DNA from 3 places in the Pantoea ananatis PA13 genome. Region 1 is predicted to be linked to each of the others. Evidence: predicted binding sites of a transcription regulator. Region 1 holds the regulator's gene; each other region holds the start of a gene.
The links. Region 1 encodes CRP, which controls carbon source genes, mostly activating them, when cyclic AMP is high. Its sites were predicted from a motif close to ATGTGANNNNNNTCACAT; they were not measured.
Positions count from the first base shown of each region.

Region 1 (5,790 bases):
CGGTCTGCTGGAGCAGACCTTTGTTGAATACGGTGATCAGGGCAAGGGCCAGTCACGTAAATACCTGCATACCTACGACGAAGCGGTGCCCTGGAATCAGGTGCCAGGTACCTTTACCCCGTGGCAGCCGCTGCCACCGGATACGGACGTGCTGTTTTATGAAGGACTGCACGGCGGCGTCGTGACGGCTCAGCACAACGTCGCTGAAAAAGTGGATTTACTGGTCGGCGTCGTCCCCATCGTTAACCTGGAGTGGATTCAGAAGCTGGTACGCGATACCGGTGAACGCGGTCATTCGCGTGAAGCCGTAATGGATTCGGTGGTGCGCTCAATGGAAGATTACATCAATTTCATTACGCCGCAGTTCTCACGCACCCATATTAACTTTCAGCGGGTTCCAACCGTCGACACCTCTAACCCCTTTGCGGCACGCACCATTCCTTCACTGGATGAAAGTTTTGTCGTCATCCACTTTCAGGGGCTGGAAGATATTGATTTTCCCTACCTACTGGCTATGCTGCAGGGATCGTTTATTTCCAATATCAACACGCTGGTTGTACCTGGCGGGAAAATGGGGCTGGCGATGGAATTAATTATGGCACCGCTGGTAAAACGGCTCATGGAAGGCAAACGCATTGAATAAAATCAGAGGCCGCGCTGGCCTCTGAATAATTACAGCTCGATAACTTCGTAACTGTGGGTAATTTCCACCCCTTTGCCTAACATAATGGCAACCGAGCAATACTTCTCAGCTGAAAGGTCGACCGCACGCGCCACGGCTTTATCTGAAAGTGCTTTTCCACTGACGATAAAATGCAGGTTGATGCGGGTAAAGATGCGAGGCGCTTCTTCCCGGCGTTCTGATTCGAGTTTTACTTCGCAATCAGCCACATCGTTGCGACCTTTTTGCAAAATTGATACCACATCAATGGCGCTGCATCCGCCGGCCGCCATCAGCACCATTTCCATAGGGCTGGGCGCTTTATCGCCGGAATTGCCGTCCATTAAGACCTGATGTCCGGACGAAGACTCGCCGAGGAATGTTAACCCTTCAACCCATTTGACTCTTGCCTGCATAATCTGGCCCCCAGAATGCCCTGTTTTTGCGTCAGAGTACGCTTTTGCCTGGTAAACAGCAATCCGGAGAAATCAGCCTTATTGCTGAAGCGAGACAACACAAGACAGTCGGCGAAAGCTGTGCTACAAACAGTGCTGAAAATATTTTTCGTCATCCGAAGACGAAGCCGGGAAGAATGATGCGCTCTGCGCAAATGCAGCCCGAATAATTTCCTGAATGGAAACACGCTTAACGCTTTCATCGCCTGGCAGGGAAACTGAGCCCTGTATTTTGGGCACGATTACAATAGAGGATAATAGCGAATGGTTCTCGGCAAACCGCAAACAGACCCTACACTTGAATGGTTCCTGTCCCATTGCCATATTCACAAGTATCCATCCAAAAGTACGCTGATTCACCAAGGTGAAAAAGCCGAAACGCTTTACTACATCGTGAAAGGTTCCGTCGCGGTACTGATTAAGGATGAAGAAGGCAAAGAGATGATTCTTTCTTATCTGAATCAAGGCGATTTTATTGGTGAGCTTGGCCTGTTTGAAGAAGGTCAGGAGCGCAGCGCCTGGGTACGTGCGAAAACTGCGTGCGAAGTGGCAGAGATTTCCTACAAGAAATTCCGTCAGCTCATTCAGGTTAACCCGGATATTTTGATGCGCCTTTCTTCTCAGATGGCTCGCCGTCTGCAGGTGACGTCAGAAAAAGTGGGAAATCTCGCTTTCCTGGATGTGACCGGACGCATTGCACAAACGTTGCTTAATCTGGCTAAACAGCCAGATGCCATGACGCATCCTGACGGCATGCAAATTAAAATTACTCGTCAGGAAATTGGCCAAATCGTTGGTTGTTCACGTGAAACCGTGGGCCGTATCTTGAAGATGCTGGAAGATCAGAACCTGATCTCCGCACACGGCAAAACCATCGTTGTTTACGGCACACGCTAAGCCTGACTGTTCACGGCGTGATGGCGACATTATGCCGTGAATGTCTTGTGTTGAGCCGATGTGGCGAAGAATAATCTATCACCCCGAAGTTAACTATGCGCTGCGCCAGACGCTGGTGTTGTGCCTTCCCGTAGCGCTCGGCTGGCTGTTCGGCGATCTGCAAAAAGGATTACTGTTCTCATTGGTTCCCGCCTGCTGCAACATTGCCGGTCTGGACACGCCCCACAAACGCTTCTTTAAACGCCTGATCATCGGCGGCAGCCTGTTTGCCCTTGGCAGTTTACTGATGCAGTGGCTGCTGCTTAAAGACGTGCCGCTGCCGCTCATCCTGTTTGCCCTGCCTTTGCTGCTTGGCGTCACCGGAGAGATCAGTCCGCTGCACGCCCGACTGCTGCCCGGCACGTTAATCGCGGCAATTTTTACCCTCAGCCTGATTGGCCGTATGCCCATTTACGTTCCGCCCCTGCTCTATATCGGTGGAACGCTCTGGTATGGCCTGTTCAACTGGTTTTGGTTCTGGCTGTGGAAAGAGCAGCCGATGCGCGAAAGCCTGAGCCTGATCTACCGTGAGCTGGCAAATTACTGTGACGCCAAGTACAGCTTATTGACGCAGCTGACTGATCCGGAAAAAGCCCTGCCGCCCCTGCTGGCGCGTCAGCAAAAAGCGATCGATCTGATCAACACCTGCTATCAGCAAATGCATATGCTGTCTGCGAGTCGCGATCACAGCCACAAACGCCTGACCCGGGCGTTTCAGGTAGCACTGGATCTGCAGGAGCATATCTCCGTCAGCCTGCATCAGCCGGAAGAGGTCCAGAAGCTGGTCGAGCAAAGCCATGCTGAAGCCGTCATCCGCTGGAACGCCAGAACGATTTCAGCCCGGCTGCGCGCGCTGGCCGACGATATTCTGTATCACCAACTCTCTGGTCGTTTCGATATGGACAAGCAGTTGGGTGCGCTGGAGAAAATCGCCCTTCAGCATCCGGACAATCCGGTGGGTAACTTCTGTCTCTATCATTTCAGCCGTATCGCCCGGGTGCTTCGAACCCAAAAGCCGCTTTATCAACGCGACCTGATGGCCGATCGCCAGCGTCGTTTACCGCTGCTGCCCGCGTTGCGGAGCTATCTGTCGCTGCGGTCTTCCGCACTGCGAACGGCCGGGCGTTTTTCCGTCATGCTGATGCTGGGCAGCGCCCTGGCCGTGTTCTTTTCGATTCCTAAGCCCTACTGGATTTTGATGACCATCATGTTTGTCAGCCAGAGCAACTACAGCGCAACCCGCGTACGTATTCAGCACCGGGCCCTGGGAACCTTTGCCGGACTGGCTATCGCGGCGGCGTCGCTACGCCTGGATGTGCCTGAACCGCTGGTGCTGAGCATCATGCTGGTGATTACCTTTATCAGCTACCGTTTTACCCGCCAGTTTTACGGCTGGTCAATAGTGGGATTTACGGTTACGGCCGTTTATACGCTGCAACTGCTCTCCCTTAACGGGGCACAGTTTTTACTGCCCCGCCTGCTGGATACGCTGATGGGCTGCCTGATCGCCTTTGGGGGCATGTTATGGCTGTGGCCGCAGTGGCAAAGTGCCCTGCTGCGCCAGAATGCCCATGATGCGCTGGAGGCCTGTCAGGATGCCCTGCGAATGTTGCTGGGCCCGGAGCAGTCACCCGATGCGCTGGCTTACCAGCGGGTTAAGGTCAACCAGGCGCATAACGCCGTATTCAACTCCCTGAATCAGGCCATGCAGGAGCCGGGATTTAATTCACGCTACCTGCAGGATATGCGCTTATGGGTCACGCACTGCCAGTTTATCGTGGAGCACATTAACGCCATGACCATTCTGGCACGCGAACATACCATGCTGCCGCCCACGCTGGCTGAGCACTACCTGCAATGGTGCGAGATCGCCCTGCAACGGTGTCAGCAAAGGCTGGAATATGATGGGGAAAGTTCGCAGACGGATCTGCTACAGGGCGTGGAAGATATAAATGAGGGGCCGGTCACGGTACTGGAGCAGCACGTCAGGCGCATCCTGGAGCATCTGAAAGTCATGCACACGATCTCTTCTCTGGCCTGGAACCAGCGGCCTCATCATGGCCGCTGGCTGTTGCGCAGTCTGCGCCGCAAATAACTCAGGCAGACAGCACTTTCTCTACCGCGCGGGCAAAGCGAGCCATGCCCTCTTCGATATCGGCAGGCTCGATAATCAGCGACGGTGCGAAGCGCATCACATCTGTTCCGGCCACCAGCACCATGACGCCTTCCGCAGCTGACGCATTCAGAATATCGCGCGCCTTGCCCGCATGCTGCGGCTTCAGGGCTGCACCAATCAGCAGGCCTTTACCACGGATATCACTGAACAGGTCGTGACGCGCATCAATAGCCTTGAGCGCCTCAACAAACTGCTGGCGGCGGATTTCTACCCCATTCAGTACAGCTGGCGTATTGATAATATCTAACGCGGTTTCTGCGATCGCGCATGCCAGCGGATTGCCGCCATAAGTCGTGCCATGCACGCCAGGCGCCATGGTTGAGGCTACCTCATTGGTGGTCAGCATGGCGCTTACCGGAAAACCGCCGCCCAGCGCCTTCGCCGAGGTCAGAATATCGGGCGTCACGCCGTAGTGCTCATAGGCAAACAACTTACCGCTGCGCCCCATGCCGCTTTGCACCTCATCCAGTACCAGCAGCGCCTGGTGTTTGTCGCACAGTTCACGTAACCCCTGCATAAACGCTGGTGTTGCAGGCATCACACCGCCTTCACCCTGAATCGGCTCCACCACAATGGCGCAAGTGTGATCGTCAATCACCGCCTTAACCGCGTCCAGATCGTTGAACGGCACATGAACGATATCGGCGGGTTTCGGGCCAAAACCGTCGGAGTACTTGGGCTGACCGCCCACCGTTACGGTGAACAGCGTCCGGCCGTGAAAGGCGTTGTGAAAGGCAATGATTTTGCTTTTGAACGGGCTGTGGCGTTTACAGGCATAGTAGCGAGCCAACTTAAACGCGGCCTCATTGGCTTCTGCCCCCGAATTAGCAAAAAAGACCCGCTCCGCAAACGTGGCGTTGATCAGTTTACTGGCCAGACGCAGCGCAGGTTCATTGGTAAACACATTGCTGGTATGCCATAAGGTTTCGCCCTGTTTCTTCAGGGTCTCAACCAGCGCCGGGTGGCAATGGCCCAGAGCGGTCACGGCAATGCCGCCAGAGAAGTCGATATATTCTTTACCCTGTTGATCCCAGACGCGGCTTCCTTTGCCTTTTACCGGTACAAACTGAGCAGGTGCATAAACAGGCAAAATAACCTGATCGAACGTCTCACGCGTTACTGCCATATTTTCCGCTGTCATTGACAACCTCATTAACTGATTCGTTGAGTCACGATGAAATAATAATCATGAAATATGCATAAAAAATCACTTAAAGGCAAACACAACTTTACTGGTGCAGGAAATTAGCCAACAGCTGGTGTCCCTGTTCACTGAGGATGCTCTCTGGATGAAACTGCACGCCTTCCAGTGCGAGCGTTTTATGGCGAATCCCCATAATCTCATCCGGCTGGCCGTTACGCAGGCTCCATGCGGTCACCTCGAACTCATCAGGTAAGGTTTCCGTTTTGACAATAAGTGAATGGTAGCGCGTAACGGTCAACGGCTGATTCAGACCGCGGAAGACGCCGCAACCATTGTGCTGCACCGCCGAGGTTTTACCATGCATTACCTCGCGAGCGCGGACGATCTGCGCCCCAAAAACCTGGGCTATCGCCTGATG
Region 1 is NC_017554.1:427,106-432,895, reverse strand. Features, by position in the region: gene PAGR_RS01980 (phosphoribulokinase) at 1-643, shown strand, start outside; gene PAGR_RS01975 (OsmC family protein) at 673-1,077, opposite strand; gene crp (cAMP-activated global transcriptional regulator CRP) at 1,381-2,013, shown strand; gene PAGR_RS01965 (YccS/YhfK family putative transporter) at 2,072-4,147, shown strand; gene argD (bifunctional acetylornithine/succinyldiaminopimelate transaminase) at 4,149-5,369, opposite strand; gene PAGR_RS01955 (aminodeoxychorismate synthase component II) at 5,458-5,790, opposite strand, start outside.

Region 2 (5,790 bases), 1.9 Mb from region 1:
AGGTGCGTAAAACAGATCCGAAACATAACTGGCGACTCGGGCTGGACCTGGAGTTTTATGGCCGTTCAGACGGCATGAAGCCACTGCAGAAGACCTACAACCTGACGCTCGACAGGCCACAGATTCGCCAGATGGATCCGGGGCTGGTCTATAACGCCGTGCGCGATGGTTTTGTGGATGCCGGCCTGATCTACACCACGGACGGGCGCGTGAAAGGTTTCGATCTCAAGGTACTGGAAGACGATAAACACTTTTTCCCCAGCTACAACGTGACGCCGGTTGTGCGTCAAGACGTGCTGGCGAGCCATCCCGGTCTTGAAGCCGCCCTGAATCAGCTTTCCCCGCTGATCACCGATGAGGCCATTACCGAGATGAACAAGCGCGTGGACATCGATCACCAGTCGCCTGAACAGGTGGCGCGCGATTTCCTTCAATCCAAAAACATGCTGTAAGGAGGCATCGTGGATACCCTTCATTACATCATTGATAACTGGAATAACCTGCTCACGCTGACCTGGCAACATACCTGGCTGGTGCTGGTTGCAGTAGGATGCGCGATTGTTATTGGCGTACCCCTTGGGATTTTAATTGTGCGCTTTAAATGGCTGGCCACGCCGGTGCTCGGCATTGCCACCGTTGTACTGACCATCCCGACGATTGCGTTGTTTGGCCTGATGATTCCGCTTTTCTCGCTGATTGGGAAAGGGATTGGTGCGCTACCGGCTATCACGGCGGTCTTCCTGTATTCATTACTGCCGATTGTGCGCAACACGCATACCGCATTGGAAAATCTGCCGGACGGCCTGCGTGAAGCGGGTCGTGGCATTGGCATGACGTTCTGGCAGCGCCTGCGTTGGGTTGAGATCCCAATGGCGCTTCCGGTGATTTTTGGTGGTATTCGCACCGCCGTGGTCATGAACGTTGGCGTGATGGCTATCGCGGCCGTGATTGGTGCTGGCGGGCTGGGCATGCTGCTGCTGGATGGCATTAGCGGCAGTGATATTCGTATGCTGATTGCCGGGGCGCTGATGATTTGCCTGCTGGCGATTGTTCTTGACTGGCTGCTGCACCGTTTGCAGCTGGCGCTGACTCCTAAGGGAATTCGATAATGATAAAACTTGAAAATCTGACGAAAACCTTCAGCCAGAAAAACGGCACGCTGATGAAAGCTGTGGACAATGTGAGTCTTGAGGTTCCTGCTGGCGAGATGTGCGTGCTGCTTGGGCCTTCGGGCTGTGGCAAAACCACCACGCTGAAAATGATTAACCGCTTAATTCCCTCTACCAGCGGGCGGATTCTCATCAATGGGGAAGACACCAGCACTCAGGATACCACCACCCTGCGTCGCAATATTGGTTACGTGATCCAGCAAATTGGTCTGTTCCCCAATATGACGATTGAAGAGAACATCACCGTGGTGCCACGCATGCTGGGCTGGGATAAAAAGCAGTGCCGCGAGCGGGCAACGGAGTTAATGAGCATGGTGGCGTTGGATCCGAATAAGTTTCTGCATCGCTACCCGCGTGAAATGTCCGGTGGACAACAGCAGCGCATTGGGGTGATTCGCGCGCTGGCGGCTGATCCGCCGGTACTGCTGATGGATGAGCCTTTCGGCGCGGTTGACCCAATTAACCGGGAAGTTATTCAGAATGAGTTTCTGGATATGCAGCGTCAGTTAAAGAAAACGGTGATGCTGGTCAGCCACGACATTGATGAAGCACTCAAACTTGGCGACCGCATCGCGGTCTTCGGCCAGGGCAAAATTGTCCAGTGCGCCAGCCCCGATGAGTTGCTGGCGACGCCGGCTAACGATTTTGTCGGCTCCTTTGTTGGCCAGGACCGTACGTTGAAACGTCTGCTGCTGGTACAGGCAGGCGACGTGACCGACCAACAGCCCACCATCACAGTAAAACGCTCGACGCCGTTAACGGAGGCTTTTGGCACCATGGACGAAAACGACATGCGTTCCATCACCGTGGTTGACGACGACGGCAAGCCGTTAGGATTTGTGAAACGCCGTGAGGCGCGTCACGCGAGCGGGCGCTGTGAAGAGATGCTGCATACGTTTAAAGTGACCGGCAAGGCAGAAGAAAACCTGCGTGTGGTCCTGTCGAAACTCTATGAACACAACACCGTCTGGATGCCGATTGTGGACGAAGATGGCCGTTACAGTGGCGAGATTTCCCAGGACTACATTGCTGATTATCTCAGCTCCGGGCGCACCCGTCGCCGCCTGAATCCATAATGAATCAGGGCCGCACGTTGGTTGCGGCCCACTTAATCCTGCCTCTCATTCCGTATCACTGTTGGTCAGTTATCTCTGATGAATGGCACCGACGCGCGCGTGGCGCCATCCTGCTCTGGTTCTCTCAGGCCATTTTTGTCCGGGCGTAGTGCAGGTTATCGCTATTCAGCAGGGAGATATCCAGATAACGGGACAGATCGCGCTGCTCTGCGCGGGGCAAATAAGGCAACTCACCGAGAAGCGGTGCCGTAATCTGTTCACGCAGGACGGAAATGATATCGGCATAGTGCGCCAGCCCCGGATTAATACGATTAGCCACCCATCCGGCCAGCGGCAATCCGTCGGCCTGGATCGCCTGAGCGGTCAGTAGCGCATGGCTGATACAACCTAACTTAATCCCGACCACTAAGATGACGGGCAGTTGCTGCTCGATCACCCAGGCCGACAGCGGCTGGGCATCGTTCATCAGGCTGCGCCAGCCCCCGGTGCCCTCGACCACCACGCGATCGGCAAGCTGATTGAGATGCTGAAGCCCCTGCGTGATTTTCGCATAATCGACCTTATTGGGCGGATAGCCGCAGATTTCTTCTTTCTCAAAAATGACCGGATTCACTGCCTGATAAGGCAGCGCAAGGGAAGAGGCGCTCTGCAAAAACAACCCATCCTTGTTTCTCAGGCCCTCTTCTGTTTTGACGCCCCAGCGGGCAACAGGTTTGTAGCCCGCAGCCCGCTCGTTCGCCTGGGTAAAACTTTGCAGCAGGGCGCGTGCGACCACGGTTTTCCCCACTTCGGTATCGGTTCCGGTAATAAATAGCGTTTTCACTCTACTTCTCCTTCACAAGCGGTGTCAGCTCACTGACGATTCGGCTTTCATGCGAATGATCATTCTAAGGAAGGAAAAGGGGGAGCAGATTGCGTTAGCGCAAGGTTAGTGTTGCTTAACCTTGCAGTAACTTAATTAACAGGTAGCCGCTGTAAAGCGAATCCTTGATCAACGCGGCGGCACCCAGCGTACCTGGCTCAGTAAATTCAGTGGGTGCAAGCTGAATCACTGCGCTGTATGCAGGTAAAGACTGCTGGTGAATGGTATTTTGTACTGCCGGAAAGAGAACATCTGCCGCCTGATTTAGCGGCGAACCGATAAGAATTTGTTGAGGATTAAAGATATTGACCATCATGCCGAGGATCCTGCCAACATGATGCCCCACTGTCGCTATGGCATCCCGCGCCAGCCTGTCGCCGCTCTGTGCTGCCTCACAAATGGCAGAAAGCGTTAAGGGCTGATGGTGTAACAGGCTGTCGGGCTGACCCGGAAGTCGGTGCGCAATCAGCGCCAGCAGGCTACCGGTACTGGCGACTGTTTCAAGACAGCCGTGATTGCCGCAGTAGCATTGCTGGCCGTAAGGATCGACCTGTGTGTGGCCGACTTCCACCAGCGCGCGTCCGCTTTTGTGCAACAGCTGACCGCCAGTGATCACGCCAGCCCCTACCGTTTCGTCGATCACAATCTGAATCACGTCCTGCGCACCGCGTGACGCACCAAACAGCGACTCGGCAAGCGTCCAGGCGGAGATATCGTGCTGGATAAATACCGGCAGGCCGGTTCGCGCCGCCAGGGTGCTGCCCAACGGCATATCATGGCAGGTATAGCCGGGTAGACGGTGCACCACACCGGATGCGGCATTAATCAGCCCCGGTAGGGTGATGGCAATGGCGGTCAGCCTTTCCAGCCGTTTCTGATGACGGATAAAAAACGCGTCAACATGGTCGGTCAAACGCGTCAGCAGCGGCTCCGTGGCGTCATCAATGAGCGGCAGGTTGTCTTCGACCAGCGCCCTGCTGCTGAGGTCACGCAAGGTCAGCGTCAATATGCCACGGTGCAGACGAATCGCCAGATAGTGCCAGGCGTCCGTATCAAGGATTAAACCAATCGCCGGACGGCCGCGAGCGCCCGGCTCCTGAAACTCGGTTTCCTGAACCAGGTGGGCATCCAGCATTTCCCGCACGATTTTGGTAATACTGGCAGGCGCCAGCTGGGCCCGTTTGGACAGTTCAATACGCGAGACTGGCCCATGCTGATCGATTAACCGGTAAACGACGCCAGCATTAATTTGTTTAATTTGGTCAATATGGCCAGGTTGACTGTCCGAACTCACACCCTGCTCCGGTTATTTTCGCGCTTCTAAATAAATATCCGCTATGGTGCGGCAGATTCACTTTTTGCGGCAAATATTTGCTTAGATATGTGATTTAACACACATAATTTTTCCGGCTTTGGCGGATAAATTGTCACTCACGGCGCAGTAACGCCATCATATGCGCCATCTGCGCACTCATTTCGCGTTCGCCCGACCAGACCAGCCACATCTCCGACTGCGCATCAGGCTCCTCCAGCGGTAACCACACCACGTTCGCCAGACGCGCGTGGCTGAAGGAGGCAGGCAAGATAGATACACCCAGCCCGGTCGCGACCAGTCCGAGAATAGTCATGGCCTCGCCCACTTCCTGGGTAATGTAGGGCCGGATCTGATAGCGCTGAAGCAAATCCAGGATTTCGCTGTACAGTGCCGTTCCCACCTGAGGATCAAAAAACACAAAGGGTTCCCGCGCCAGCGCCTGCAAGGTGATCCGCCCTGCCGTCGCCAGCGGATGGGCTTTATGCACCACGGCGCACAATGGCTCGCGCAGCAAAAGCTGATGATGCAAATCGGCGGGGAGCGGCGTGTTACGCATGACGCCGAGGTCCAGCTTGCCTTCATGCAGCGGAGCCAGCTGCTGACGGGTGTTAATTTCCTGCATCTGAACATGTACGTTGGGCCAGCGCTGGCGAAACACATAAAGCGCATCTGACATCACGCCAATAAAAGCCGCAGAGGAGGTAAATCCAATGCGCAGCTCTCCTTCTTCACCGCGATGCAGACGCGCGGCGCGCTGGGTTGCCTGCTCGACCTGTAACAGGATTGCCCGCGCATCCTGTAAAAACTGCGCGCCGGCCGGCGTAAGCTGCACGCTACGGTTGGTGCGGTTAAACAGCTGCGCGCCGGTTTCCGCTTCAAGCTGCATGATTTGCTGACTCAACGGCGGCTGGGAGATGTGTAAGCGCTGGGCTGCGCGACCAAAATGCAGCTCTTCCGCAACGGCAATAAAATAGCGCAGGTGACGCAGCTCAATATTCATAGGTTAAACGTCTTATTTAAGATGATTAATATATTAGACAACCTAATAGACCTTTTCTACAGTAACACTCTGTTTTTACTCATAAGGATCCCCCTGTGAATCGCTCTTCACCTGCGGTGCCGCTGGACAGCGATATGCCTGCGCAGTCTGAGGCTTCCTCGTCTGACTGGATTGTGCGCGGCACCCGGCCTTTTATGCGCGTCACGCTCGCCTTGTTTTCTGCCGGGCTGGCCACCTTTGCCCTGCTGTATTGCGTGCAGCCTATTCTGCCGGTGCTCTCTGCACAGTTTGGCATTTCTCCCGCCGCGAGCAGTATTTCGCTTTCCATTTCCACCGCCATGATGGCCCTGGGATTACTGGTGACAGGC
Region 2 is NC_017554.1:2,307,248-2,313,037, reverse strand. Features, by position in the region: gene PAGR_RS10920 (glycine betaine ABC transporter substrate-binding protein) at 1-452, shown strand, start outside; gene osmW (osmoprotectant ABC transporter permease OsmW) at 462-1,109, shown strand; gene osmV (osmoprotectant ABC transporter ATP-binding protein OsmV) at 1,109-2,245, shown strand; gene bioD (dethiobiotin synthase) at 2,370-3,068, opposite strand; gene mlc (sugar metabolism global transcriptional regulator Mlc) at 3,184-4,401, opposite strand; gene PAGR_RS10895 (LysR family transcriptional regulator) at 4,535-5,422, opposite strand; gene ynfM (multidrug efflux MFS transporter YnfM/SxtP(Kp)) at 5,518-5,790, shown strand, end outside.
Region 2: the regulator CRP is predicted to act here: its motif matches at 4,489-4,506, upstream of mlc (sugar metabolism global transcriptional regulator Mlc).

Region 3 (5,790 bases), 1.9 Mb from region 1:
GAGTTCCCCGAAAGCCGGCGCGTTAACCAGCCGGTTTGGGCGCGGCCCGGTTATGTTTGGCTCGACCTTTATTATGCTGATGGGGTTACTGCTGACGGCATTTAACGGTATCGTGCTGATCTTCATTGGTATGATGCTGTTTACGGCAGGATTTTTTGCTGCGCACTCCGTGGCGAGCGGCTGGATTGGCCCACGCGCTCGTCGGGCAAAAGGTCAGGCTTCTTCGCTCTATCTGTTCAGCTATTACGTCGGCTCAAGCGTGGCGGGTACGGCTGGCGGCTTTTTCTGGCATCAGTTTGGCTGGGGCGGCCTGACACTGTTTATCTCCGCTTTACTGCTGTTAGCGTTGTGGGTTGCCTGGCAGCTGCACCGCCGCAAACTCTAGCAAAACTTAATGAATATTCCGGGTGTTTGACTGCCCGGAATGCGGCCCGTACAAGAATTGTCCGTATTATCAGTATGATTGCCTAAAGCACGCGTTTCCCCGCTATAATCGGTTTGATCCCAAAGATTAATGTCATCTTTGAATTCACAGCAAGGGGGAGACCTAATGGCGCGATACTATTACGTCAACAAACAATCAGGCTACAACGATAATCACGTGGTTCATGCAAGCGGCTGTAAATATCTTCCGGATTTGGAAGGTCGGCTGTTTCTCGGCACATTTTATTCCGCAACCGCAGCCATTCAGCAGGCCCGTAAGTACTATCCCGGTTCATTAGGGTGCGATGCGTGTTGCCCGGTTGCCCCGGGTAAAAATGTGCACACTCAGGACAGTGTGGCGCTTAAACACGGTGTGGATTTCTGATTACGCAACGCCCGTTTGACGTCAGTATGGCGGTTGCTGGCCGCCATTCTCAGCCCAGCCCGTGTGCCGGTTATCCTCGCCTTCTCTGCCCCCGAGTCTGCTGTCTGCGGTTGGTCTGTCATCCCACAGAGTCGTCATTTCGTTAAGCTTTTTCATTTTTTTCCGTTATCTTAGAACCCTTACTTTTATACAGGGCTCTACCATGCGTAATAAATTCGCATCGTCTCAAATTGCGCTTCACTGGCTTACTGTTCTGCTGCTCATCATTGCCTATGCCACGATGGAGTTACGCGGCTATGTCGAGCGGGGTTCCTGGCAGCGCTTTGCGATGATGGTGACGCATTTCAGCGCCGGGGCGACGATTCTGGTGGTGATGCTGTCGCGATTACTGCTGAAACTCCGTCATCGTAGTCCCGCCATTGTTCCTCCGGTGCCGCGCTGGCAAACCGGGCTGGCTCACCTGACGCATACGCTGATTTATGCGCTTTTCATCACGCTTCCGGTGCTGGGACTGGCATCGCGTTATCTGAAAGGTCGCGAGTGGCAGTTATTTGGTATACCGATGCCGGTGGCGGCCGAACCTGACTTTGATCTGTCGGATACGCTGACCGACTGGCACGAAACGCTGGCCCCACTTGGCTACTGGCTGATTGGCTTACATGTGGCGGCGGCGCTGTTTCATCATTACGCCCTGAAGGACAATACGCTGCTGCGGATGATGCCCGGACAGCGTCATCGCGAGCCGTAAACGCCATACGGCCGTATCGGGCAAAAAAATTTCATCTTAATCTGCGCCTGGTGGTTCCACCCGGCGCGTAATTCCTCCACAATAACCGCTAAAGTGTGACACAGGTCACTATCATGGGGTGATCGCCCTGACTCCTTTTTGACGCACAGACTGATTTAACTTCTCATGCCATTAACAACTGTTTCCCGTAAAACGGCCTGGCTACGCGTGGTGCTGTTGGCCATCGCCGCTTTTGTGTTTAATACCACCGAATTTGTGCCGGTCGGTTTACTGTCCGATATTGCCGCAGGCTTTTCGATGAAAACGTCTGAAGTGGGCATTATGCTGACGATCTATGCCTGGGTGGTGGCCTTACTGTCACTGCCTTTGATGCTGCTGACGCGGAATATTGAACGCCGGCTCCTGTTAACGGTTCTGTTTATCGTCTTTATTGCCAGTCATGTGCTTTCTACGTTTGCGTGGAGTTTTACCTCCCTGATCGTATCCCGTGTGGGAATTGCGTTGTCCCATGCGGTGTTTTGGTCAATTACAGCATCGCTGGCAATTCGTGTTGCCCCCGCAGGTAAAAAAACCCAGGCACTCAGCATGCTGGCAACCGGCACCGCGCTGGCAATGGTTTTGGGCGTGCCGATTGGACGCGTGGTCGGTCAGGCGCTGGGCTGGCGCACAACGTTTGGCGTGATCGGGCTGTCCGCCCTGGTGCTGATGATTATGCTGGCGCGTATCCTGCCACGGTTGCCCAGCGAGCACACGGGTTCGCTTAGCAGCGTTCCCCTGCTGTTCCGCCGACCGGCGCTGGTCGGGATGTACCTGCTGGTGACGTTAATTGTGACCGCGCACTATACGGCCTACAGCTATATTGAGCCTTTTATGCAGCTCGTTGCTAATGCCAGCGAGGGGTTCACCACCTTACTGCTGCTGCTGTTCGGTTCGGCGGGCATTATTGGCAGCCTGTTATTCAGTTCGCTGGGGAAAAAATTCCCCTCTGCGTTGCTGATTGCCGCTATCGCGCTGGTGACGCTGTGCATGGGACTGTTAATCTTCGCCGCAGTCCGGCCCGGCGCGATCATCACCCTGTGCGTGGTCTGGGGAATGGCAATGATGATGATTGGCCTGGCGATGCAAATCCGCGTGCTGTCTTTAGCCTCGGACGCGACGGACGTCGCGATGTCATTGATGTCCGGTATTTATAATATCGGTATTGGTGCGGGCGCGCTATTAGGCAGCCAGGTCAGCGCTTACATGAGCCTGTCTGATGTGGGTAATGTGGGAGCGATCATCGGACTCGCGGCGCTGTTATGGTGTATTTATATTTTCAAACGTTATCCGCAACTGCGTTCCAACGGATGACAACAGCAGGCTTCGTGATGACGGAGCCTGCTCTGGTTTATTCCTCACAGACACAATGCGTGAAAACAGCCGCTCGGCTACCGGCACCGGGATCATGCCGCCGCGCGTTGGCGGTTATCTGCGTCATCGATCACGCCGCGTCACCAGCCTGCCCGACATTAGCCAGCACGAGTCTGTGAATTAAGGTCACAGACAACCCTAAACATTAAATAACGGAATACGCACCGCCCCCCGCGTTTTTAACGTCGTAACCTGAGACAGCGTATTGGCCGGTATAAAATTGGCACGTGTAAATTGGTTATTTAAGCCGCATCGTTAAGGTATAAAACATCTGGGAATTCGCTTGCTGTTAATAAGCTAAAAAAGTTCGTTAAATATCATTACCCTATTCTCAACACTTCCATTACCTATGTTTACCCCGTATAACGGAGAAAATCGTTAACGTCAGGTGTCATAATGACGAGGAAGTGGTTAACTCTATATTTGTCACGCAGCGTCAGCCGGGTCATGCTGGATGATATTCGGGCGATCTTGCCCACTGATGGGGTGAAAATTTTTCTCAATGACTTAGACGATGCCTGCCATGCCACAGTAGAATGTGTGCAGGCAGAGAATACCTGCGCGCTTGTGGCCTCGGCGATTGTTGTGTGGCGTCAACTGGGTCATATCCACACAATGATTTACACCAAAGGCGAGATACGGCGTGCGGTAAATGAGGCGACCCAGTTTGAACTGTTTACGTTGCTGAAGAACCATCACGCCGTGTTACGGCTGGCTTAATCCCTGAATAGACTCACAGGATAAACATGAGAATTGGTCTGTTGTTCCCCATTGCTATCATCGTGGCCGGCATCGGTTTTCTCGCCTGGTTCATCGGCAGCGGCCTGGCCATGCCGGGATCATAATTCAGCGAAGCTGGCTGTCTTTACTGCCGCGACGGTTGTAAAGGCTGGTTTCTTTTTGCTGCTTATCGATTTTTTCCTGACAGGTGACACAGTAGCGCACGCCTTTCAGTGCCTGACGGCGCGCCGCCGGTATCGGTTCGCCGCACAGTTCACATTCCGTGGCGCTTTCGCCCTGACCGATCGACTGGCGCACGCGTTCGATCCCGTCGTTAACGGTACTGTCGATCTGTTCCTGAACCGCCCCTTCTGAAGCCCAACCGTTCGCCATGTTATTTCCCTTCTGAACACCAAACACACTCTTAACTGTACAACATATCTGACATTTTGCAGGCAAGGCGGCACACGTCCCTGTGAGCCGCCGCATCATGGATTACGGCTTGATATCGACCTGATAAAAAATATGCTTGCCGAAGGGATCCACTTCATAACCGCTGACCGTCGTGCGTATCGGTTCATAAATGGTGGAGTGGGCAATCATGACGGCGGGCATCTGGTCATGCATGATCTGCTGCGCCTGCAGGTACATGTGAGTCCGTTTGCGCTGATCCGGTTCGGCCCGGGCTTGGGTGATCAGGGTTTCAAACGGCTGATAGCACCACTTTGATGAGTTTGAACCGCCTTTCGCCGCGGTGCAGGTATAGAGCGGTCCGAAAAAGTTATCCGGATCGCCCGTCGCCGTTGTCCAGCCCATCAGAGCAGCCTGATGTTCACCGTTGCGCACGCGTTTGAGGTATTCGCCCCATTCATAACTCACGATGTTGGCCTTGATGCCGACTTTTGCCCAGTCGGCCTGAATCATCTCCGCCATACGGCGCGCATTCGGATTATAGGGGCGCTGAACCGGCATCGCCCACAGCGCGATTTCCGTTCCCGGTTTCACACCCGCTTCGGCCAGCAGGGCTTTAGCCTTTTCCGGATCGTAATCGTAGTCTTTGAGATCCTTGTCTGCGCTCCAGACGCCAGGCGGAAGAATATTTTTGGCGACCGTGCCCGTGCCTTTAAAAATGGCCTCAATAATGGCGGGTTTGTTTATCGCCATGGCCAGCGCCTGACGGACTTTCACATTATCAGTGGGCGCTTTAGTGGTGTTGAATGCCAGAAAACCGGTATTCAGCCCTGCTGCCTGTTTGAGCGTGATCGCCTTATTCTGTCGCATTTTGTCCAGGTCGGCCGGATTAGGGAATGGCATCACCTGACACTCATTTTTTTCCAGTTTGGCGTAGCGCACGGCGGCATCCGGCGTGATGCTGAAAATCAGCCGATCCAGTTTGGCTTTCCCTTGCCAGTAGTCAGGAAACGCCTTATAGAGAATGCGTGAATCTTTTTGATACTGCACTAGCTGGAAAGGTCCGGTGCCTATCGGGTCCATATCCACCTTCTCTGGCGTGCCGGCCTTTAGCATCTTGTCCGCGTATTCCGCTGAATGGACAGAGGCAAAGTACCAGGCCAGGTCGGCCAAAAACGGCGACTCCGGATGGGCCAGGGTGAAGCGAACGGTGTGATCGTCGATGCGATCGATATGGGTGATAAGCGTCGCCAGCTGCAGGCTGTCGAAGTTGGAATAATTTCCACCAGAGACCGCATGATAGGGATTTTTGCTGTCCATTTGCCGCATAAACGAGAAGATTACATCATCTGCGTTGAAATCGCGGCTGGGCGTAAACTGCTTATTGCTCTGAAATTTGACGTTGTGCCGAAGATAAAAGGTATAAACCTTGCCGTCCGGGCTGATATCCCAACGTTCTGCCAGGCTGGGAATCAGTTCGGTCGTGCCCGGTTTGAAGTCCACCAGGCGATTGAATACCGGTACAGCACTGGCATCCACGCTGGTTCCCGAGGTGTAAAGTTGCGGATTAAAATTTTCAGGGGAGCCTTCGGAGCAGTACACCAGCGTTTTTGCATGGACGCCGCCCGCCAGAGCCACACCTGCAGTAAGCAGTGCCAGGGTCGTAAACCTGTTTCTCATTATTGTCCTCGCT
Region 3 is NC_017554.1:2,300,868-2,306,657, reverse strand. Features, by position in the region: gene ynfM (multidrug efflux MFS transporter YnfM/SxtP(Kp)) at 1-385, shown strand, start outside; gene PAGR_RS10885 (hypothetical protein) at 551-808, shown strand; gene cybB (cytochrome b561) at 1,011-1,556, shown strand; gene PAGR_RS10875 (sugar transporter) at 1,722-2,906, shown strand; gene PAGR_RS10870 (hypothetical protein) at 3,363-3,686, shown strand; gene PAGR_RS23680 (YoaK family small membrane protein) at 3,713-3,811, shown strand; gene PAGR_RS10865 (DksA/TraR family C4-type zinc finger protein) at 3,813-4,079, opposite strand; gene PAGR_RS10860 (ABC transporter substrate-binding protein) at 4,182-5,777, opposite strand.
Region 3: the regulator CRP is predicted to act here: its motif matches at 1,650-1,667, upstream of PAGR_RS10875 (sugar transporter).